DNA from 2 places in the Paenibacillus stellifer genome. Region 1 is predicted to be linked to the other one. Evidence: riboswitches for the same ligand, from Rfam matches in the RefSeq annotation. Region 1 holds a riboswitch; the other holds the start of a gene.

Region 1 (11,049 bases):
ACAGCGAGACGAGCGGCACCTCCGAGGTGCCCGCCAGCCAGCGGTTCTCCCCGGCCAGCTCATACGTCTGATCCATGCCGCCGGGGAAGAAGCCGGTCCGCTCCAGCGTCTCCGGCCGCACGATCGACGGAACGTCCATGACCGTGAAGCCCCGCTCCGTCAGCACATCAATCGCCAGCCGCTGAACGGCGAGGTGGAGGTACAGCCCGTCTCCCTTCAGCGTGTAGCTGCGGGCGCCGCCTGCTTTGACGCCCCGGGGAATGTCGATCATGCCGTGCAGTTCCCCAAGCTCCACATGATCCCGGACCGCAAAATCAAACACCGTCGGCTCCCCGCACCGGCGCAGCTCCATATTGTCCTTGTCGCTTGCTCCGATGGGCGTATCCGCCGATACGGGGTTCGGCGCCAGCAGCAGCAGTTCTTTTACCCGCGACTCGGCTTCCGCCAACCCCGTCTCTGTCTCCGCCAGTCTGCCGCCAATGGCCCGCACCTGCGCTTTGAACTCCTCAGCCTCCGCCCGGTTCCCGTGCCGCAACTGCGATTCCACTTCCCGGGTCAGCGCATTGCGCTGCGCTCTAAGATCCTCCGTCTCACGGAGCAGCCGCCGGCGTTTATCATCTTTCTCCAGCAGTTCCTCCAGGGGGAAATCCACTCTTTTCCGCTCCGCTGTCACTCTTACCAATTCCTGATTGTTCCGGATAAACCCCATGTCCAGCATAACCGCTCGCTCCTTTTTGTTAAAAAAATGCAAAAAACGCCCTCATCCATGGGACGAGGAGCTTCAGCTCGCGGTGCCACCCAGGTTGACCGAATCATCCGCTTCTTAACTTGCAAGCGCCGTTTCGATCCTCTTTGGTCTTCGCGGTAACGGGCGAAACCCGGTTAACTTAGAGAGCGGATCAACTGCCGCCCTGGTCGAGAACGCCTCGCGGTTGGATGCCGGTCATGGGCCTAATCGGGATGTGATGTTGCCGTTTAGTATAACGCGAAGAGGGCGGCAAGGCAAGGGGTCTTCGTTGACAGGGAAGAAAGCCTTTGTTAGGATTTATTTAAAATTTGATTTGAAAGAAATGGATGTCAGAGAAGAAGAGGTGGGAACATGCCCAAGGTTGTGCTTATTAACGGAACCCCGTCCCTCGTGTCGCGGATCAATGCGGTGATCGAATACGCGAAGAACGCGCTTGCCGGCAAAGGTTTTGAAGTCGACGTCATCAACGTGGCGGAGCTTCCGCCGGAGGATCTGATTCATACGAAGTTCGAAAGCGAGTCTATTGTGAAGGCGAACGGCCTCGTGGCCGAAGCGGATGCGCTGATCGTGGTCAGCCCTGTCTACAAAGCCTCCTATACCGGGGTGCTGAAGACGTTCCTCGACCTGATTCCCCAGAAAGGGCTTGCCGGCAAAATCGTGCTCCCCCTCTTCATGGGCGGCAGCCTTGCGCATCTGCTCACGATCGATTATGCGCTGAAGCCGGTACTGTCCGTGCTGGGCGCCCGCCATATTCTCGGCGGCGTGTACGCCGTCGATTCGCAGGTGGTGCGGACCGACCAGGGGACGGTCGAAATCGCGGAGGAACTGAAGCTGCGTCTGGATAATGCGCTCAGCGAATTTGCAGAGGAGACCGAGCTTAAGGCGGCGCGGAAGAAGTGAGCATGCGTGATAAGCATTGAACCTGCAACTGGTGATAAGCAATGAACCGCAGGCTATCACAAAAACGGATGCACTCCCTGCAAAAGGGCGCATCCGTTTTGTTTTTTTCGAATATTACGGGTATTACGGTTTGTCTTATCTTATCTCGTCTTACAGATCGTCAAAGCCGTTGTCGTCGCCAACCTTGCCGTAATTGCGGGATTTGGCCTCGAAGAAGTCGGTCTTCGTCGCGTTCAGCGCCTCGTCGGAAAATGGCTTGATCCACGGCATGCAGTTGACGTCCACACCCTGGTACGCCTTGTCGAGCCCCATCAGGGTCAGGCGCTTGTTGGCGATGAATTTGATGTAGTCGGAAAGCTCGCCGAGATCGATGCCGCGCACGTTTTCCAGCGTATAATAGGCCCAGTTCGTCTCAAGCTCTACCGCGCGGTCAATCGTCTGGTACACATAGTCCATGTTCTCTTTCGTATCGAGCTCCGGGAAGTCCTTGAGCAGCTGCTTGAACACTTCGGCGAAGAAATAGCAGTGCTGGTTCTCGTCGCGCTGGATGTAAGAGATCATCTGGCTGGTCGCCATCATCTTCTGGTCGCGGGCCAGGTTGTAGAAGAAGGCGAACGTGCTGTAGAAGAAAATCCCTTCCAGAATCAGGTCAGCCACCAGCGCCTGGAAAAAGCTCTGCCGCGACGGATTGTCGCGGAACTCCTGGTAAATCTCCGAAATAAACTGGTTGCGCTCCAGCAGAACCGGATCATGCTTCCAGTATTCGAAGATTTCCTTCTGCTCCTGTTCGGACACGATGGAGGAGAGGACGTAGGAGTAGGACTGGTTGTGCACGACCTCCTGCTGCCCGATGATCGCGGAGATGGCTTCCAGCGAGGAGTCGGTAAAATACCGCTTCACATCACCCACGAACATGGTCTGCATGGAATCCAGCACGGCGAGCAGGGAGATGTTGATCTTGAACACGCGCTGTTCCTCGGCCTCCAGCAGCGGGAACTGCTGGGCATCCTTGGACATCGGGATTTCGTCCGCGATCCAGTGGTTCAGGAGCAGTACTTTGTAGAGTTTATACATATGCGGCATCCGGATGTCGTTCCAGTTCAGGATGCCGGAGCATTCGCCTTCGATGATGCGGGTCGATTGGTTGGGCGCTTCGGTGTTGAATATTTTTTGCAGCTGCATGATGGTTCACTCCTTGGTTATTTCTTCTTATCCAACTTTCTGCGGAGCGAGATGTTGCTCCGTCAGATTTCAGAGTTGAAACCCAGGCGCGGAGGGGAAGCTCAAGCATTCCCTGGAGCCGCACGCTTGTTTCAACATTCAGCTTCATAGAAGCAACTCAGCTCGCGCAGGATTCGCACTCTTCAATGGTAAGCGCGCGGCTGCGCACGTAATAGGTCGATTTCAGGCCGCCCTTCCAGGCGTTCAGGTGCAGGTCCAGGAAGTCGGTCGCCTTGATGTCCGGTCGCACGTACAGGTTGAAGCTCTGTCCCTGGTCGACATGGCGCTGGCGGGCCGAAGCCATGCGTATGGACCAGTTCTGGTCGATCAGGAACGCCGTCTTGTAGTACCAGATCGTCTTCTCGGACAGGTCCGGGGCCGGGTTCGCGATTTTGTAGGTCGTCTTCTCCTCGTAGGAAAGCAGATCGTACAGCGGGTCGATGCTGGCTGTCGAGCCGGCAATAATCGATGTTGAGCCGTTCGGCGCAATCGCGAACATCCAGGCGTTGCGGACGCCGTCACGCGCAACTTCTTCCTTCAGCTCGCGCCACTGTGCAGTCGTGACGTATTTGCCCTCGCGCTCGCCGCTCGTATAGCCGCGATGGTCGAAGTAGGCGCCTGTCTCCCAGTCGGAGCCGGCGAACTTCGGATAACGGCCTTTCTCGCGGGCCAGCTCCATGCTGGAGCGAACGAGCAGGTAGTTGATCTTCTCATAGAGATGATCATTGTATTCCACGGCCTCTTCGGACTCCCAGCGGATGCCTTCAAGCGCCAGCAGATGATGCAGGCCGAAGGTGCCGAGGCCTACGGCACGGTACTGGCTGTTCGTGTACTGCGCCTGCAGCACTTCGATATTGTTGATGTCGATCACATTGTCCAGCATGCGCACCTGAATCGGAATGAGGCGTTCCAGCACACCGGCCGGAACCGCGCGGGCAAGATGGATCGAGTTCAGGTTGCAGACGACGAAGTCGCCCGGGATTTTGGAGATGACGATCCGGGTCTGGCCGTCCTTGGTTACGAGTTCTTCCTGCTCCACCACGGTAGCGGACTGGTTCTGCATAATTTCCGTGCACAGGTTGGAGGAGAAGACCATGCCCTTGTGGCGGTTCGGGTTCGACCGGTTCACCGTGTCGCGGTAGAACATGTACGGCGTTCCCGTCTCCAGCTGCGATTTCATGATCCGTTTCATAATATCGATAGCCGGAACGGTAATGCGGGACAGCTCCGGATGAGCGGAGGCCTCGGCGTACTTCTCGCGGAAAGCTCCGTTTCCGAACTCTTCGTCATAGAAATCCTCCAGACCGAGCGCGCGGCCGTTCTCGTCCTTCCAGCCCATGACCTTCTTGACTTCATGCGGGCAGAACAGGTTCCATTGACTGCGCGCCTCGACAGCTTCCATGAACAGGTCGGGCAGGCAGACGCCGTGGAAGACGTCATGGGCGCGCATGCGCTCGTCGCCATTGTTCAGCTTGAGGTCAAGGAAGGCGAGAATATCTTTATGGAAGACGTCCAGGTATACGGCAATCGCGCCTTTGCGGGTGCCGAGCTGGTCGACGCTGACGGCGGTATTGTTCAGCTGGCGAATCCAGGGGATGACGCCGGAGCTGGTGTTCTTGTGGCCGCGGATATCCGAGCCGCGTGCCCGCACCTTGCCGAGGTAGACACCGATGCCGCCGCCCATTTTGCTGAGACGGGCCACATCAGTATTGGAATCGAAGATGCCTTCCAGGGAGTCGTCAACCGTGTCGATGAAGCAGCTGGAGAGCTGGCCGGCGACCTTTTTGCCCGCGTTGGACATGGTCGGAGTGGCGGCAGTCATATAAATGTTGCTCATCGCCCAGTAGGCTTCCTTCGCGAGCTCCAGCCGCTTCTCGGCCGGTTCCTGATGCATGAGGTACATGGCGATGACCATATAGCGCTCCTGCGGCAGTTCCATGACGCGCCCTTCGAAGTCGCGGGCCAGGTAGCGGTCGGAGAGAGTAAGAAGGCCGATATAGTCGAACAGCAGATCACGGGAAGGATCGATGCAGGATGCCAGCTCGTCGATCTGCTCCTTGGTATAGGCGGTCAGCAGTTCCTCGCGGTACACGCCTTTGGAGACGAGAGCCTCGATCAGCGGATACAGTGCGCCGTAGGGCTCATCCGGGTAAGCCTTGTAGCGGCGGTTCACCGCGGCTTTTTTGTACAGGGAGGTCAGCAGGGAGCGGGCGGCGGCGAACTTCCAGTTCGGCTCTTCCTTCGAGACCAGCTCTAGCGCGCTCATCGTGAATGCACTGCTGATTTCCTCACCGCTGACTTCGTCGCGGCGGAGCTTGGCGTTCACGCCGCGCAGCAGCGTGTCCTTATTCAGACCCTCCAGGTCTTTCAAAATCCGGTCGGCGTATACGGACAGACGCATTTCATCAAAAGCAAGCTGACGGTTGTCGGGTTTCACTACGAGTTGAGGCATATCGATCGCTTCCTTTCAAGTTTTCAATATCAAAAATTAAGGTATCGGGTCTGAAAAGAACTTGAGAACATGGTTCTGTGCCTCCGGAAAGGCCGGTTGCCCGGCTGCTTTCATATCGGCAAGTTTGTTAAGTTCTCAAGTTCTTAAGCTCAGCATATCAGCTTGTATGGAGCGCGGAGGGCGCTCCATAACCGGATAGAGTCCGGCAGGGTTTCATGAGCTATTTCATGCTATTTCCATACGGCGGGCGCCCACAGTACGGGCTCCGCCTTTCCGAGACTGGCCTGCACGTCGATAATCCGCTGGTTCGAGCTTCCTCTATAGCGGAGCGTGGTGTCCTTGAGGGCTTCGACGAACCGCCCGTCGATCACGACCTGGCAGAGCGACAGCAGTTCGAACTCCGGCGAGCCGGGCGATGCCGTCAGCTCTTCGTAAGTGTAGCCGGTGTAGATCCACACCGGGTAATCCGGCAGAACGGCGCGCAGCTCGCGGATGAAATCAGACACTTCGGCAGCTGAGAAAAAGGGATCTCCGCCCGCCAGCGTCAGCCCGTCGAGCAGCGGATTTGCGGCGATCTCCGTGATGATCTCCGCCTGCCGCTCCCTGGTAAAAGGCTCGCCGTACGTGAAGTTCCACGTTTCGGGATTGAAGCAGCCGGGGCAGCGGTGGCGGCAGCCGCTGATGAAGAGAACGGCCCGGATGCCGTCGCCTTCATTGATTGATTCCGGGTAGTAGCCGCATAGATTCACAGATGCTTCACCCGGTCCCGGACCTCGGCCTGCTTGGCCGCGTTGAATCGGGTCTGGTAATCGCCGGTGAGGTAGCCCGTCACGCGGCGGAGGCGGCGCATATGCACTTCTTCCTCATGCGCTCCGCAGGAAGGGCAGTTCGTGCCGATCACGCCCTCGTAGCCGCAGCCCGAGCAGCGGTCTACGGGATGGTTGATGCTGAAATAGCTGATGTCCTGATCCAGCGCGTAGCGGATGATTTTGACAAAAGCCGCCGGATTGCTTCGCGCGTTCCCGTCCAGCTCTACATAGGAGATGGCACCGGCGTTGCAAAGATCATGGAATGCCGCCTCCAGCTTGATCTTGTTCGCCGCTCCCGTCTGGTAGTAGACCGGTACATGGAACGAGTTCGTGTAGTACTCGCGGTCCGTTACGCCCGCGATCGCGCCGTGCTCACGGCGGTCGATCTTGGTGAACTTGCCGGACAGCCCCTCCGCCGGGGTGGCGAACAGGGTGATGTTGAGGTCCAGCTCTTCACTCTTGCGGTCGCAGAACTCGCGCATATGCCGGATGATTTCAAATCCCTTGGCATATACGTCGGCATCTTCGGCATGATGTCTGCCGTACATGGCCTTCATGCACTCCGCGAGGCCGATGAAGCCGATGGACAGGCTGCCATGTTTCAGCAGATCGCCGACGGAATCGTCCGGCGCCAGATGCTCGCCGCCTTCCCACACGCCTTCGCGCATCATGAAGTCCGAGGCCTTCGCCTTCTGCTTGACTTGAATGTGGAACCGGTGAAGCAGGCCCTCCAGCGCGATTTCCATATAATGATCGAGATCGGTGTAGAAGCCCTGCTCGTCCGCCGCAAGCCGGCGGCCCGTCGCGATGCCGTGACGGATGCCGAGCCGCACCAGATTCAGCGTGTTGAAGGACAGATTGCCTTTGCCGGAGCAGCGGTTGCGCCCGAAGCGGTCGCCGAGCACCCGGGTGCGGCAGCCCATCGTGGCAAATTCGGTATCCGGGTCTGCCGGATCGTAATACATGAGATTCAGCGGAGCATCCAGGTTCGCGAAGTTCGGATACAGCCGCCGGGCCGAGCATTCCGCAGCTTTCAGGAACAGCTCGTAGTTCGGATCGCCGGGCTGCTGGTTGACGCCTTTTTTACATTTAAAAATCTGGATCGGGAACACCGGCGTCTCGCCGCTGCCGAGCCCGTTCATCGTTGCCGTCAGCAGGGAATCGATTACCAGCTGTCCTTCCGGCGTCGTGCAGGTGCCGTAGTTGATGCTCGTGAACGGAATCTGGCCGCCTGCCCGGGAGGACATCGTATTGAGATTATGTATGAGGCTCTCGGCAGCCTGCAGCGTCTCGGCCTGCGTCTCTTTCATGGCGAAGCGGTAGACTTTCGGATAGCGTTCCTGAAGGTCGGTCCGGCTCATGGTGATTTCACCGAGCTCTGCACTATCTGCCGCTTCTTCAAAATAGTTCAGCCCCTTGCGGAACAGCTTGGCGAAGGACTTGGCGACATAAGGTGCGAGATCATGGTCGAGCTTGCTTCCCGACACCCCGCCGTACTGCGCGTTCTGTTGGGATTGAAAAATAATCGCCGTCAGCGCCATCGCCGTCATGATGGAATTCGGCGGGCGGACACTGCCGTTGCCCGTATTGAAGCCTTCGCGCAGCAGCTTGTCGAACGGGATGAAAATGCAGTTGGTCGTGCCGATGACGTATTGATCCAGATCATGGACGTACACGACATTTTCCTTGATCGCTTTGACGAGATGAGGGGGCATCGTGAAGCTGCGGGCGTACCATTTCGAGTACTCGCTGCCGAATTTGCTCATTTTGCCGGAGAAGCTTTCTCCGTTCAGGTTGGCATTCTCCCGCAGCAGGTCCATATCCCGGCTGTCGATGATATCGCGCCCCAGTCCGATAACTTCCTCCAAAAGCTCTTCGTTCACGCTTTGCCCGTCAGTCTGCCATTTCTCCAGCAGCGTCATGATGCAGCTCTCCTCTCCATAATGTCCAGCGATTCTATCCTTGAGTATGTAAAAATATAAAAGGCATTCTCCGCGCAGGAAACCGCAGAAAATGCCACTATGTCGATTGGACCGCCCAAGGCAGGGCGCACCCTCAAGAAGGCGCATAGCGGACACCTCTCCTGTTCCTCGCAGGACTTCAATTGGCGTCACTAGATGCAGGCAGGTCTCCTGGCTTCCGTTCCATCTTCCGGCGCCTTCCCAAAGGCCCGAATGGCGGCTTTCAGTGGCATGTGCCGGAAGATGCCGTCTTCGTTCTCTAGCGCGTTTGAAGAGGACGGACATCCGGTTACAGTGGCGGGACCGCAGCGGTTTCGCACCGCTTTCCCTTTTAAGCCCGGGCTTCCATTTTGGAGCTCGGACACCCGAATCTACTATATTTTGTTGTTGCTTATTAAAAATAACCCAATATATTGTATCTGTAAACATATTTTTTGTGAACTTAATATCCACAGCATCATCCACAACAGACCTTGGGAAATCCACATCTCGTCCACAAACCATCCACAGATTTATCCCCAGATTGGGTAGATATGGGGAAAACTCCGGGAATGCAGTGGCCGTTTCGCCTATTGATTTTGGCACAATCTAGCGTAGACCGGGATACAAAATGCAGATTTTTGGGAGAGAAAAATAGGCCTCTGGAGCTTGCGGATTTGTGGCTCTTGCGTTCAATTGCTACAATGGAAGAAGAGCCGCGAGAAGCGGATATTCGCGTCAAATCCCGGCAGGGGAAATAAAGGAGGTATATCGATGGCAATCGCTGAAATTACCGTCATTCCGATCGGAACGGGCAGCACGAGCCTCAGCAGCTATGTCGCCGACATGCAGCGCGCGCTGGAGAGCGTGGAGGGTATCACCTATGAGCTGACTTCAATGGGCACGATTATCGAGGGCCCGATTTCCCGCATCTTCGCAGCGGTGGAGGTGCTGCATGAGTCGCCGTTTAACGGCGGAGCGCAGCGCGTGTCCACGTCGCTCAAGATCGACGACCGCCGCGACAAGGCGGGCAGCAGCCGGCAGAAGCTGGAGTCCGTGGAACGGAAGCTGCAGGGCGAGTAGAGGCGGCGGGCTATGTCCGCTGACTTAGATGGGGCCGCCGTTTCCCTGCACAGCCATCAGGTGTAGGGCAGGGGAGCGGCGGACTCGGTTGAGCAGAACAGTTGCTATAAAAAACAGTTGCTTTTCTCGTCAGAAGCGGTATAATAGTTTCTGTTGTGACGCAAATTAAATGTTATGCTGGTGTAGCTCAGGGGTAGAGCAACGCACTCGTAATGCGTAGGCCGGGGGTTCAATTCCCTTCACCAGCATCCCAAGAAAGTCAATAACGGCGCGGGTTTCCGAGATTTCGGAAACCGCGCCGTTTTGTTGTAAATCTCCCGACTTCTTAGGCCAATCATTAATATTTCTTTGGGCTATTTTGGAGGGATAATAATTAAATGGATGTTCGGAAACATGATTTCAGAAGCGCTTAATACGTTATTTGGCACAACTCGATTTTCACCAGACCATATTCCAATCTTGGCGGCATTACTAGCTTGGGTCGGTTCTTTTCTGAGAGCTAATCAAAAAAACCAGAAAGCGGAATAGAGGGGATATCTTTCTCTCATCTGTTGAGCTAAGTCATCAAAACGGGATTGTAGCAATGTAGTGGAAGTAGAACGGAGAGTATAAGGCAGAAACATAGTGTGAATTGCGAGTGAACAAACCGGGGTATCAGCCTCCGGTTTGTTTTTATATTCGGGGAGGAAACTCTAATGAAAATGAAAAGAGCAAGTATCCAACGGACAACAAAAAGCCTTTTGAACATGCGGGAGCGGAATCGGTTTGATCTTCCATTTCATCGCAACTCCGTATGGAAAAATGATCGGCGTTCCTTTCTGGTCGAATCCATGATTCAGGATTGGTACATTCCGAACATTTTGGTATGGGACAATGGAGATGATAACGTTTGGGTCATTGATGGCCGGCAGCGCTGGGAATCTACGTTTCTCTTTCAGGATGGTCTTTACAAGCTCAGTAGCGGTACGGCAGATTTCAATTGTAAGAAACTGGCTGGCAGGAAATGCTCGGGGTTATTCTGTAACACACAGTTCGAGTTCCTGACTTATAACTTCACCGTCACTGAATTCCGGGATTGCACGTTTGAACAAGTCGAAGAACTGTTTTACCAGGTGAACCAATCCGTGCCGCTCGCATCGACTGATTAAAGTGTGATTTTCTGAACCTTTTGTTAGAATTCAATATGATCTTTGGGCTTAACAAACGCAATACAAAAAGCAGTAGTATTAACAATATTGAAACTGCCCTCATGGTAATTTGAGGGCAGTTTCAATATTATTTAAATCCATCTGAAGCTGATCCTTAACAAGCCAAGGCTGGTACCATTTACATTCTATCAGATAAGTTGAGATTCGCTCATACAGATCGATATTTTGCTCCAATTGCTGTTCGAGTGTTCTTCTGATCTCCGGAGTGATCGCTTCTGTAATGGCAATTGCATAGCTGCGTACACCATTCTTTGCGGACAAGAGTAAATCGGATGCAATGACTTGATCGGTTAACGTATTTAGCCCGGTTAAATATTCAATGATAGGGTTCATAAGTGAATTCCTGCTCCTTGGCTTTTTTTATAATACTGCCTAACTCTTGCAATTGGCTGGCAGATATTTCTGCATCCAATTGCATCAACGACTTTAACTGGGGATCTGACACAAGCATTTGCATTGTTTTGGCTTTGGTTAGGCAGATGGTTTTGAATGCTGTGATCTCATGAACATCCAACACCTCATGGAATGCGTAACTCATTAATCCAATTCCTCCAGTTCTTTAGGGTTTCAAAATAACTTTAATGCAGTTCTCCGTTTTCGTGTCAAATACTTGATATCCATGCTTGGCTTCGCTTAGTGGCAATACATGCGTAACAATATCCCCTGGATCAACTTTCCCGCTAGATAC
Region 2 (11,049 bases), 630 kb from region 1:
TGACCTTGGTGTGTGGACGCGAGATTTTGACGAAGGAGCTTTTCACGTTGTCCTTTGAGGAGGAGCTGCTGCGGCGGGCGAATGTCGCGGCGGCGTATGAGAACCGTGAGGTTCTTACGAAGGAAGAGCTGTTCCGGCGGCTGTACCGTCTGCTGGAGGAGGAAGCGTCCATCAATGTCCGGCTGTTTGAGTACACCCAGGAGCATCGGCATGAGGAAAAATACTTCTTCGGCGACAGCGCCTCCGAGTTTATGCGCTACGCCCTGTCCGCAGACGAGACGACTCGCATCTACCGGCTGGGCTTCGTGCACGAACGGCGGCGCAGCGGGGTGGAGAAGCTGAATCTGATGGGCGGCTTCCATCTGGAGGACCTGCTCTACTACCGGAACGGCAGGATTTATTATGAAACGTATTTGAAGAACGGCTATGGGCTGCACGGTGTGGACGAAGCGTCGCTTCCCGCTCTGCGCTAGAAGCCTGCCGAAAGGATGATGGATGGATATGCAGCGAAAGGTGAATCTGCTACTCTTGTTGTTCAGTCTGATTGGCGGAGCAGTTGCTTGGATCATCGGCGAGGCTCTGCTCGGCAGCCTGCTGGAGAATTGGCCTTCTATTCTCGCGATCGGCGTGTACTTCGCCATTGTGGCGCTGGGCGTCGGTCTTGGCTGCCTTCTGGCGGAGATTATCTCGCCGAGGCTTAACGGCTTCTCCTGGAAGCAGCGCTATCTCGGGTTATCGTGGAAGCTGCTTCCGCTGACTGTGGCGATTGTGCTCGGCGCCGGCGTGCTGACCGAATTTATCTACGAGCTGAATTTCGGCGGTCTGAGGCCGGTCAAGGATATCGTCATGGTGATTGACGATTCCGGCAGCATGGGAACGAATGATCCGAACAACCGGCGCTACGCAGCCGCAAGCGAGCTTGTCGGACGGATGGACAACGACAATCGCGTTGCAGTGCTGACGTTCAGCGACAAGGCTTCCGTGGCGCAGCCGCTGACCCCGCTGTCGGGAACGGATAAGCGGGAGCAGGTCGTGAAGGCCATTCAGGGTCTTCAGACGACCACAGGCGGAACGAACCTCAGCGGCGCGCTGACGGCCGCGCTGGATGTGCTGAGCGGCGGCGGCTCCGGCCGGGGAGCGATGGTCATTCTGCTGTCGGACGGAGTGAGCCAGCTGGATACCGCCACGGAGCTTCAGCCGTACTTGGACCAGGGAGTTGCCGTGAACACGGTCGGACTGGGTCTCAGCGGTTCTGACGGATCGACCCTGCTGAAGGATATCGCTTCGGTGACGGGCGGACAGTATTACGATGTATCGGACGCGGACCGGCTGGCTGATGTGTTCCGGCAGATCTATGACCGGCTCGGCGACCGGACGCTGCTGACCGAGCGGACGGACGCCGCGCAGAACAGCCCTTATTATGCAGTCGTTCGCATTATTTCGCTTCTTCTGATCGGCGGGGCGCTGGGCCTTGGGCTCGGCATCCTGTTCGACAACCGTCATTTGGCCCGGAGCTTCGGGCTCGGCGGCCTCGTGTCCGGCCTGCTTGCGGGCCTGACTCTGGAATACGGGCTTGGCGGGGAAGCGGTGCTTGACGTTATGGTCCGGCTGCTGGCTGTGCTTCTGCTCGCCGGCGTGATGGCTCTGTTCACCGGAGTTGTTCCAGTCGGCGAAGGACGCCTGACCCGCCGGGGAAGCAGAGCCGCGCAGCAGCCGGCACGCCCGACGCGAGGCTTCCCGTCACGCGGAGGCAAGGGCAGCAAGGGCTTTTAGCCCGAGCGCCCGGGTTTAGCCCGAGCGCCCGGGTTTAGCCCGAGCGCCCGGGTTTAGCCCGGGCGCCCGGGGCAAGACCGCATTAAATGCGCCCCAACAATAAGGAAAGGAGCTTGGCGGCGATGAGGTACATCGAGCAATCGCCAGGTCTTCCCGCCATCGGAGGCCTTACCTCCCGCGTGGAGGACCGGATCTGCATGCTGAGATGGCATTGGCCGGAAGGGCTCCAGGCCGTATATATTCACAAAAGCCCTGAAGGCGGAGATCCTGCGGAATCCGCCGCTCTCTCCGGTCTGAAGCTGTACACCCGGGAAGAGTACAAGGCGGGCTCGGGCTTTCAGGACCGGCTCGAGGAGATCGGACCGGTGGTCTACACCGTGCTCGCCCGTCATACGGAGGACGGAGAGACAGTGCTCGTCCGGCAGGATGACGGAGCCAACCGGATTACGGTCAGCGCGGGCAAGGCCCGGATCTATGTGGATATTGACCGCAAGCGCGGCCTGTTCCGCAAGGAGCAGAGCATCCGGATGACGATAACGGCCGAAGTGCCCGTCGGCAAGGATGTGCTGTGCTATGTCAAGAAGCGCGGCGGCTATCCCGCCGCGAAGGAGGACGGGACGCTGTTCCCGTTCGTGAAGGATTTCGCGCCGGGACGCAACGAGCTTCCGCCGATCGAGGTCGGCCGGGATGACTACGTCCGGATTTTCTTCACCGACGGCCCCCGCTACGGCCGCTATTACGAGCTGGTGCCGGTGCGTTAAATGTTGATGGACGCCCGCTGTCCGGTGTCAAAGGACGCATCCGGGCGTTATCCTTAAAGTTATGGATTATAAGCTATACGCTTAAATAGGCCCTGAATTTTTCCGAGAAACGGGTACCGTCCTCCATAGGACGGCGCAGCCGTTTCTTCTTAGGAGGAATAATCATGTCATTTTTCAGCAGGTTTCTGAAGAAGAGCCAGCCGCAGCAGCGGCCGCTGTTCTACGATATCGTATGTCCCTACTGCTTCAGCAAATTCGAGCCCTCGCAGACCGTCTTCCGCGCGGCGCACAGCCGGGAGGATGACGAGGACTACGCGCTCGGCGAAGATGACGCGCTGAACCGGTACCGCGAGCGCTTCGGCCTCGATTCGGTAGACGATCTGGAAGCGATCCTGGTGCCGGCCGACATCCCTGAGGAATACCACCACTACAGCGACAACGTGCTGACCGGGCTGACCGACCGCTACGGCGTCCTGACGCGCAAGCGGCTCTGCCCGTACTGCCACAACGAGCTGCCGGTGACGGCGGGCAAGGTGCCGAGCAACATCATTTCCATCATCGGCGCATCCCAGGTCGGCAAATCCGTCTATATGACCTCGCTGATCCACACGCTCCAGCACACGACGGCCGGTCATTTCGACGCCGCCTGCATGCCGCTGAACGCCAAGATCAGCCAGAAATTCCGCTCTCTGTACGAAGATCCGCTGTTCCAGCGGGGCGATCTGCTGTCCTCCACCCAGAAGGAGAAAATGCAGGAGCCTTTTATTTTCCAGTTCGTGTTCAAGGATGAAGAGAAGCCGCCGCTGACGCTCGTCTTCTTCGACGTGGCGGGCGAAGGCATGGTCGATCAGGACTATCTCGGGCTGCACGGGCAGCATATCAAGAACTCGGCTGGCATTCTGTTCATGGTCGATCCGCTGCAGATCCGGTCCATCCGGGATAAAATCCGCATCAACATCGGCGACCGTCCAGGTGAATGGGTATCCCAATACGACGAGCCGCGCGATGTGGTGCTGACGCTGTTCGGCGATTTCATCGCCTATCAGGAGAAGAGCAGAACCGACATTCCCACAGCGGTCGTGCTGACCAAGAGCGATATGCTGTATTCCCTGAAGGACGAGGACGGGGACTATATCAAGGCGAACAGCAACGTATTCAACAACTATGTGCACCGCGGCACACTGAACCTCAGCGAAGTGGACAATATCGACGGGGAAATCAGCCGGTTTCTCGCCAAGGTGGACCGTCCGTTCAAGGATACGATGGACGTGTATTTTTCGGATACGGCCTATTTCGCGGTGTCGGCACTGGGCAGCAATCCGGTGAATCAGAAGATCGAGGGCGTCGTCAGCCCGATCCGCGTGGACGAGCCTTTCCTGTGGCTGCTGCATAAGCTGAAGTTCATCGAGGGAGGCGATTAAACGGTGGGCATTCAAATGGAGACGGCCGTCCAGCAGCAGATGTATACGCGCCAGCGGAGCGGGATTTTCCGGTCAACGGAAGGCTTCGATACGGTGGCGAAGTCAGGCGGTCTCGACAATAATTTTATCAAAAAAGTTCTCCATCCCTTCTGCTTCTACGACGCTCCGGCGGAGCTTGCATCCAAGGGAGAGAAGGACGAGTCGCAGTACCCGCAAGCCCTGCATTTGTTCCATTTGGAGAGCGGGGAGACGGTGCTGGGACAGAGCCGGTTTCAATCCGCGGATTTCACGGGACTGCGAAGCGCTTTTTTCACGCATAACTATGTTCTTCCTTCTTCGCGGGCCGATGAAATCGTCACCCGATTCAGTGATTATCTGGACGCGGAGTTTGCGGAGGGGTTCTCCGGAGAGCCGGGAGAAGCGCTGCCGGAGCTGGCCGCCGTTCCCGCTTCAAGAAGTTCCCGTCCCCGTCCGGAAGAGGTGCTGCGAACGCTTGGCATTGGCGAGGATATATTCAAAAGCCTGTTGCATTCCGCGATGCAGTCCATAGCCGGCAAAAAGAAAATATACGTCACGCTGAACGTGCCGGTGGCGCGGCTGCCCAAGGCGGCGGCAGACCTTACATGGGTGCTGCTGGGCGCGCTGCCGTTCGAGTTCCGGCGCAGACTGGGCGTGCTTACATACGCGGCGGAGCCGCAGAGCCGGAAGTACATCCACCTGACCTTCGTGGAATCCGGCTCGCTGCGTCCCGGCGACCGGGAAATCGAGAAGGATTATCTCTTTGATCTGGCCGCCGGGCGGACGCAAAATACGGATCTGGCTCCCAATACTCCTAGCCCTTTCCTCGATCTGGCGTGGGAGCTGCTCCACCGGGGCAGAGATGCCATGGATGACTTCGGTGCATTCGCGGACGGGATGCTCCAGGGAGAAGGCTTCGAGCGGAAGCTGTCGCTTGCGGCGTACAACGAGCTGGCAGCGTTCTACCGGATCGAACAGGGTGACGAGGGACTGTACCGGGAGAACAAGGCTGCCGTGCTCGGCGGGCTGCTGAGCTATCTGGAACGGGAAGGCGCGTTGGAGTCGAAAATCCGGCTTAACGATCTGTTCCTGGAACGGTTCGACCGGGAGTTCGACGAGATCCGGCAGAAGGGCGTACCGGAGCCAGCTGTGCTGGAGAGCTTCCGGGATTATTTCTCGCTGAAGGGCCACAATTATCGGACGCGCATCGTCGATTATTTCATCAATGGCATGCTGAACGCGCAAAACGCCGGACGGGACGACGCGCTGGCGGCGGCATTTCGGGTAGTGGAGGGCAGCAGCGAACTGGCGGCCGCGTTCTTCGGCAAGCTGCTCAGTACGCCGGTATTCGCGCGCCTGCTGTTCCAGCCGTATGTGGATGCCCGGCTGGCTTCTGCCGAACAGACCGCGGATTTGATGGAGTTTGTGGCAGACTGGGACCGGTTCATGCCGGAAGCGCTCCGGCTGCCCGCGCTCCGGGACGGGCTGCGGGATTATTTGCCCGAGAAGCTGGAGAGGGAAGAGGATTCCGTCTTGGCGGTGGCCGCGATCCACGACTATATCGAGCAGGCGGAGAAGAGCCGCCGCCGGGGAGCCGGCATCGGCCTGGACGCGCTGGCACTGATGAAGGAGCTGGCGGCTTCGGCTGACCGTTATCTGCTGACCCGGCTGTCGCTTGAGGAGATTACGCAGGAGCAGCTGCTTGAGCTTACTTTCGTACGCTACTCGCTCGATATGGGCGAGTGGGACCCGCCGCTTGATCTTCAGAGCAGACGGAAGGCGAATGTGCTGCGGGCCGCTTACCGCTGGTTCGGCGAGGAAGACCCGGATGCCGGGATTTTCGAGAAGCTCGCGCCGCAGGAGCTGGACGATGTACAGCTCCTGGGGCAGCGCTGGCTGAAAGAGAGCCGGGGAGCGGAGCCGTTTGCCCGGATTCCGCTCGCCTTCTATCACAGCATGAACCGCGAAGGCGGACCGCTGGAATATGAATCCGTGCTGGATCATGTGCGGCGCAAGGCTGGCGACAAGGAGACCGTGTACCGCTTCCTCGCCTGGTCGCAGGACAAGCCTCTGTTCGCCGTCTCGTCCAAGAAGCTGTATCCAGGCTACCGGCGGGCGATTTTGAAGCATTTTGCGGCTCATGACCGTGAAGCGTTCAAGAACCGCGATTTCCGCAAAAACGAGCTGGCCGCCGCAGGCCCCGCCCTGCAGGGAGTCTACACGGAGGCCCGCAATCAATTGGCGCCGCCGCTCCGGAAATGGGCGTCCCGCCGCTTTCCCTTTCTCCTCGGGACGGCGGTGATTGTGCTGCTGGCCGCGACGCTGCTCGTCTTCCTGCTGACGAGAGGCGCCGGCAACGAAGCGGCGCCGGCCGCTTCGCCGGCGCCTACCGGGGCCGCGATGCCGTCGGCCCCGGCCTATCTCCCGGCCGCCGTATATCTCGGCGGCGGCGAAGACGGACGCTCGCTGCTGTTCGCCTTCGCGAGCGCGGATGACTGCCGCCAGTTCAACCCGGCGGAAGTCACGGTGGATACGGGCGCGGGCGAGCCCGTTATCTATAAGGTGAGCAGCCTGTCCCACGGCTGCTCGCTGCCCGGCGGCTCGCCTGCCGCAAGCGGCGAGCCAGGCTCCGGCGCGGCATCCGGCACGGCCGCGCCGGAAGGCAGCGCGCTCCCGGCGTCAAGCGCGGGAGCGGACAACAGCGCAGCCGCCGCAGATAACGCGGCGGGCGGCGCTTCACCATCTCCCGCAGCCGGGGGAGATGGTACATCAGCATCCCCGGCTGTTTCCGGGGATGGCGCTACCGCTGCAAGCGGAGCGGCAGCGGCGTCCGCGTCGCCGGGCGGAACGGCTTCGCCCGCTCCGGCCGGCGGCCAGGGCGCGGCGGGAAACGCAGTCGCGCCTTACCAGGTGACCGTGACGCTCGCCTCAACTCCGACGCTGACAGCCGGAAGCACGATCAAGGCGGAGGACTACACGCTCGTCCTGATGGACAACCCGCTGGCGGCATCTGCGTCGCCTTCACCGTCGCCATCTGCGGGCGAAACCGCAGAGCCGTCTGCGGAATAGCGGGAGACTGCCCCGTGATACCATAACCCTGCACGGCGCCTTCGCCTCCCAAGGATAAACGCCTTATGGTGTCTTCTGACGCCATGCGTTTACCGGGAAATAGAAGACCATGATAAGCGCTCAGCTTATACATTCTTCTATTTCGAGCTGCGAGGTCCGTCATACGGGGTTATTTTTGCGATAGAGGGATGCCGCGGGCATATTCTTCGCACTGTAAGACTTTAGGATATGGACAACCTTCACAATTACCGATATGATAAATGATGTTTAAAAATGAATACGTCTTAAAAAAGGTGCGGGTCCCTTGCGGGCCCGCTTAAAAGGGAAGCCGGTTGAAATCCGGCGCGGTCCCGCCACTGTAATTGCGGAGCGTCCCTCCGAGTTAGCTGGCCACTGCTCTCTTGATGGAGCGGGAAGGCCGGAGGGAAGCGGTGAGGCATAAGCCAGGAGACCTGCCTTTTTGTCACATACGGCAGCGCGAAGCGCCAGACGACTTCGCTTCGCGGCGTATGTTATTCGGGCGGCGGACAGAGATTGCGGTCCGCTCCGCCCGGATCAGGAGCGGATGTCCTTCGGGGGGTGAGGGCATCTGCGCGGAAGAACCGGCCGATATCCGGAATCGATGCTGCATCGTTTCCGGCTCTATGAGAAGACCGCTCCCTCTTGGGGGTGGTCTTTTTTTCCCGGGAATAGAAGGGCCTACAAGCCTCACCGTGTAACCGGCCCGATATTTCCCATGTACGCTTGACGTCTTTAGGATGCGGACTTCGCGATTATCCTTGATGAACGACTCCCGACTATTTTTACAGGAAAGAGGATGAGGCAATGCTGCACAGAGTTTATTCGAGAGCAAGCGCGCTCGGAATGGCATTATTGTTAGTTATTTCACTGGTTGGCGGATCTTTCTCCTCAGGAGCAGGCACGGCAGCGGCTGCTGCATCCGGCAGCTCCGCTTCGGCGGCAGCTTCCAGCAGCTCTGTCAGCGCAACCGAGGCGGTCTATTCGGCCGCCGAGTATGTGCTGAGCCAGGGCGTAACTTCCGATTGGCAGGCAATCGGACTGGCGCAGGCGGGATATCAACTCCCCGCTTCCTATGTAACGTCTCTGGAAAGCCAGGTTAAGACTGGCGCCGCCAAGTTCTCGGCAACGGATTATGCGCGCACGGTGCTGGCGGTTAAAGCGGCCGGTCAGGACCCGACTTCTTTTGCCGGAGTCAATCTGGTTGAGAAGGTATACGGCAACACCGGACTGAAGGGAACGCTCAACGGCTATGTGTTCAGCCTGATCGCTCTCGGCTCCGGGGATTACAGCATCCCGGCCGGCGCGGTGTGGACCAAAGACAAGCTCGTTCAGCGGATTCTGAAGAGCCAGAACAGTGACGGCGGCTTCACGCTGATTGCCGGAAGCGCAAGCGATCCCGACATGACGGCCATGGCGCTTACCGCGCTGTCGCCTTATAAAGGACAAGCCGATGTGGACGCAGCTGGTAAAAAGGCAGTAGCCTGGCTGTCCAAGCAGCAGTCATCGAACGGCGGCTATGGCGCGAGCAGTGAGAGCGCAGCGCAGGCAGTTATCGCACTGTCGGCCTATGGCATTGACCCTGCCGGAGCCGATTTCACCAAGAACGGCGCGACGCTGGTCAGCCGCCTGCTGAGCTTCCGTCTCGCGGACGGCAGCTTCTCGCACACACTGGGCGGCGGCAGCAATGTGCTGGCGACCGAGCAGGCGCTTGAAGCGCTCGCGGCATATGGCCTGTATGCCAAAGGCAACGGCAATCTGTATGACTTTACCGCTAACCCGCTGGCTGCAAAGCCGAAGGTGCAGGTAAGGGTTGACGTAGAAGGACCGACAGCTTCCATCGGCGGCGGCACGGTCTATAGCGGCATTGCCCTGGACGCGTTGAACAAGCTGGCCCAGGCCGAAGGCTTCGCCGTTGAGACGAAATCCAGCTCGTTCGGCATCTTCGTTGCCGGCATAGGCGGTGTGGGTTCGGCAAGATTCGGCGGATATGACGGATGGATGTACACGATTCAGCGCGGAGGCAAGTGGCTTAACGTCTATGACGCGGTTGACCAGCTTACGCTGCAGGCAGGCGATCATCTCGTGTTCTACTACGGGGATTATGGCGTAACGAAGCTGGTGGATTCCGTCACCTATCAACCGGCTGAACCGAAGGAGGGCACACCGCTTCAAGTCACTGTGAGCAGTCTCGCCTGGGACTTTGACGGCAATCCCGTAACTGCGGGCGCAGCAGGCGTTACCGTCTCCATCGGCGGGAAGACGGCAGTGACCGACGGCAAGGGCGTCGCATCGTTTGGCTCTGATCTGCCTCCAGGCAGCCAGACGGTGGAGATTACGGGCTATAAGGAGAATGCAGTACCATCAGTGGTCCGGTATACGGGCTCCGTGAAGGTGACCGCTCTGACGATTTTCACCGACGAGAAGCAGATTTCGCCTTGGGCGGTGGCATCCGTACATGCCGTATATAACAGCAAGCTGATGGAAGGCGTAGGCAGCGGCAAGCCGACCTTCGCTCCGAAGGCGAAGATCACCCGCGCCCAGTTCGCAGCCCTGCTGCTTCGTCTTACGGGCAATGAACCGTCAGCTTCCGGCACCGCAAGCTTCAGCGACGTGAAGGCCGGTTCGTGGTATTATGGTTATGTTGTGAAAGCGAAAGCGCTCGGCCTGATCGGCGGCGTAACCACGACATCCTTCAAGCCGGACGCGTACATTACCCGCCAGGATATGGCGGTCATGATTGCGCGGGCTTACAAGCTGTCTCCTTTGACGAAGACCACTTTCACCGACAGCGGCAAAATCAGTTCGTACGCGCTGAACGCCGTGAACGCCATGACGGAAAAAGGCTACATGACCGGCATCGGCTCGGCCTTTGATCCGCAGGGTCTGGTGACGCGCGAAATGGCGGCTGTTGTAGCCTCCAGATTGCCTTAAGCCTTAACCTTAAGCAAGAAGTCAAACTTTAAGCTCAGGGCAGTCCCGCTCTTCCGAGCAGGAGTATTCAAATATTCGAAGGTGCGGATCGCCGCCGGAACCTTGGCGGCGCCCGCGCGCCAATTACATTCCACATCGAACGGGGGAGGCAAGAGTGCCCCCGTTCTTTCCCGTTTAATGGAGGTGCAGGTCAACGATGAGGATTACGTTCCGTCAAGCCAGTGCAAGACTGCTCCCGGTGCTGCTGCTGTCCGCCGCCCTGCTGTCCGGCTGCGCTTCGGACCGCGGCGCGGCCCCGGCGGGCAGTGCGCCGCCCGCCGCCCAGACCGCCGCCGCCGAGGATATCGGCGGCGCATTGGAGCCGGCTTCCGCTTCGCCGGAAGCCGGCTCCGTGCCCGGCGCGGATGCCTCGCCGGGCGTGACAGCGGCCGCCGGAACGCCAGCGGCCGCAGAAGCCTCGGCCGGGGCGGCGACCGCCCGGCCGTCATCAGCTCCCGGCGCTGCGCAGCCGGGAGTCGGAACCGCCGCCGCAGGCACAGCGCCGGCGGCATCCCTCCGGGCCGGAACTGACGGCCCGGGCAAGAGCGCGCCGGCCGGCAGCGCGGCGCCCAAGGCATCGGCGGCGGCGAAGCCCGCCGCCTCGGCGCAAGCTTCCGCCGGCACCGTGAAGCCGGCGGCCACGGCCAAGCCGTCCCAGGCTCCGGCGCCATCCCCCTCGCCCAAGGCGACGTCCGTTACCATGTCGATCATAGGCGACGACCAGACCGGAACGATTCTGCCGCCGACCGCAGTCGATGTGCAGGAGGGAGATACGGCACTGGAGGTACTGAAGCGGGCCACCCGCGCCCGCAAAATCCAGATGGAGTACAGCGGAGCCAAGGCCTTCAGCTATGTCCGGGGGATCGATAATCTGTATGAGCAGGACCGGGGTGCGGAGAGCGGCTGGATGTACCGGGTGAACGGTGAATTCCCGAGCGAAAGCGCAGGGGCGTACCGCCTCTCTCCGGGGGATAAGCTCGACTGGCTGTACACGCTGGATATGGGCAAAGACCTGG

What was found. Region 1 has a riboswitch for cobalamin ahead of PSTEL_RS02485 (anaerobic ribonucleoside triphosphate reductase). Riboswitches for the same ligand answer to the same signal wherever they lie in the genome.
Region 2: another riboswitch for cobalamin. It lies ahead of PSTEL_RS26040 (S-layer homology domain-containing protein); the one in region 1 lies ahead of PSTEL_RS02485 (anaerobic ribonucleoside triphosphate reductase).

What each region holds. Positions count from the first base shown of each region.
Region 1 is NZ_CP009286.1:507,322-518,370, forward strand. It holds gene serS (serine--tRNA ligase) at 1-718, opposite strand, end outside; gene ssuE (NADPH-dependent FMN reductase) at 1,100-1,648, shown strand; gene PSTEL_RS02470 (ribonucleotide-diphosphate reductase subunit beta) at 1,799-2,830, opposite strand; gene PSTEL_RS02475 (ribonucleoside-diphosphate reductase subunit alpha) at 2,988-5,321, opposite strand; gene nrdG (anaerobic ribonucleoside-triphosphate reductase activating protein) at 5,552-6,070, opposite strand; gene PSTEL_RS02485 (anaerobic ribonucleoside triphosphate reductase) at 6,067-8,052, opposite strand; cobalamin riboswitch at 8,236-8,475, opposite strand; gene PSTEL_RS02495 (MTH1187 family thiamine-binding protein) at 8,845-9,153, shown strand; tRNA gene PSTEL_RS02500 (tRNA-Thr) at 9,330-9,401, shown strand; gene PSTEL_RS02505 (DUF262 domain-containing protein) at 9,849-10,301, shown strand; gene PSTEL_RS02510 (spore coat protein) at 10,401-10,694, opposite strand; gene PSTEL_RS02515 (hypothetical protein) at 10,678-10,899, opposite strand; gene PSTEL_RS02520 (zinc-dependent alcohol dehydrogenase) at 10,921-11,049, opposite strand, start outside.
Region 2 is NZ_CP009286.1:1,141,397-1,152,445, forward strand. It holds gene PSTEL_RS05245 (transcription initiation factor TFIID) at 1-473, shown strand, start outside; gene PSTEL_RS05250 (vWA domain-containing protein) at 502-1,773, shown strand; gene PSTEL_RS05255 (hypothetical protein) at 1,896-2,534, shown strand; gene PSTEL_RS05260 (TRAFAC clade GTPase domain-containing protein) at 2,699-3,955, shown strand; gene PSTEL_RS05265 (GAP1-N2 domain-containing protein) at 3,959-7,042, shown strand; cobalamin riboswitch at 7,317-7,516, shown strand; gene PSTEL_RS26040 (S-layer homology domain-containing protein) at 7,868-9,994, shown strand; gene PSTEL_RS05275 (DUF4430 domain-containing protein) at 10,191-11,049, shown strand, end outside.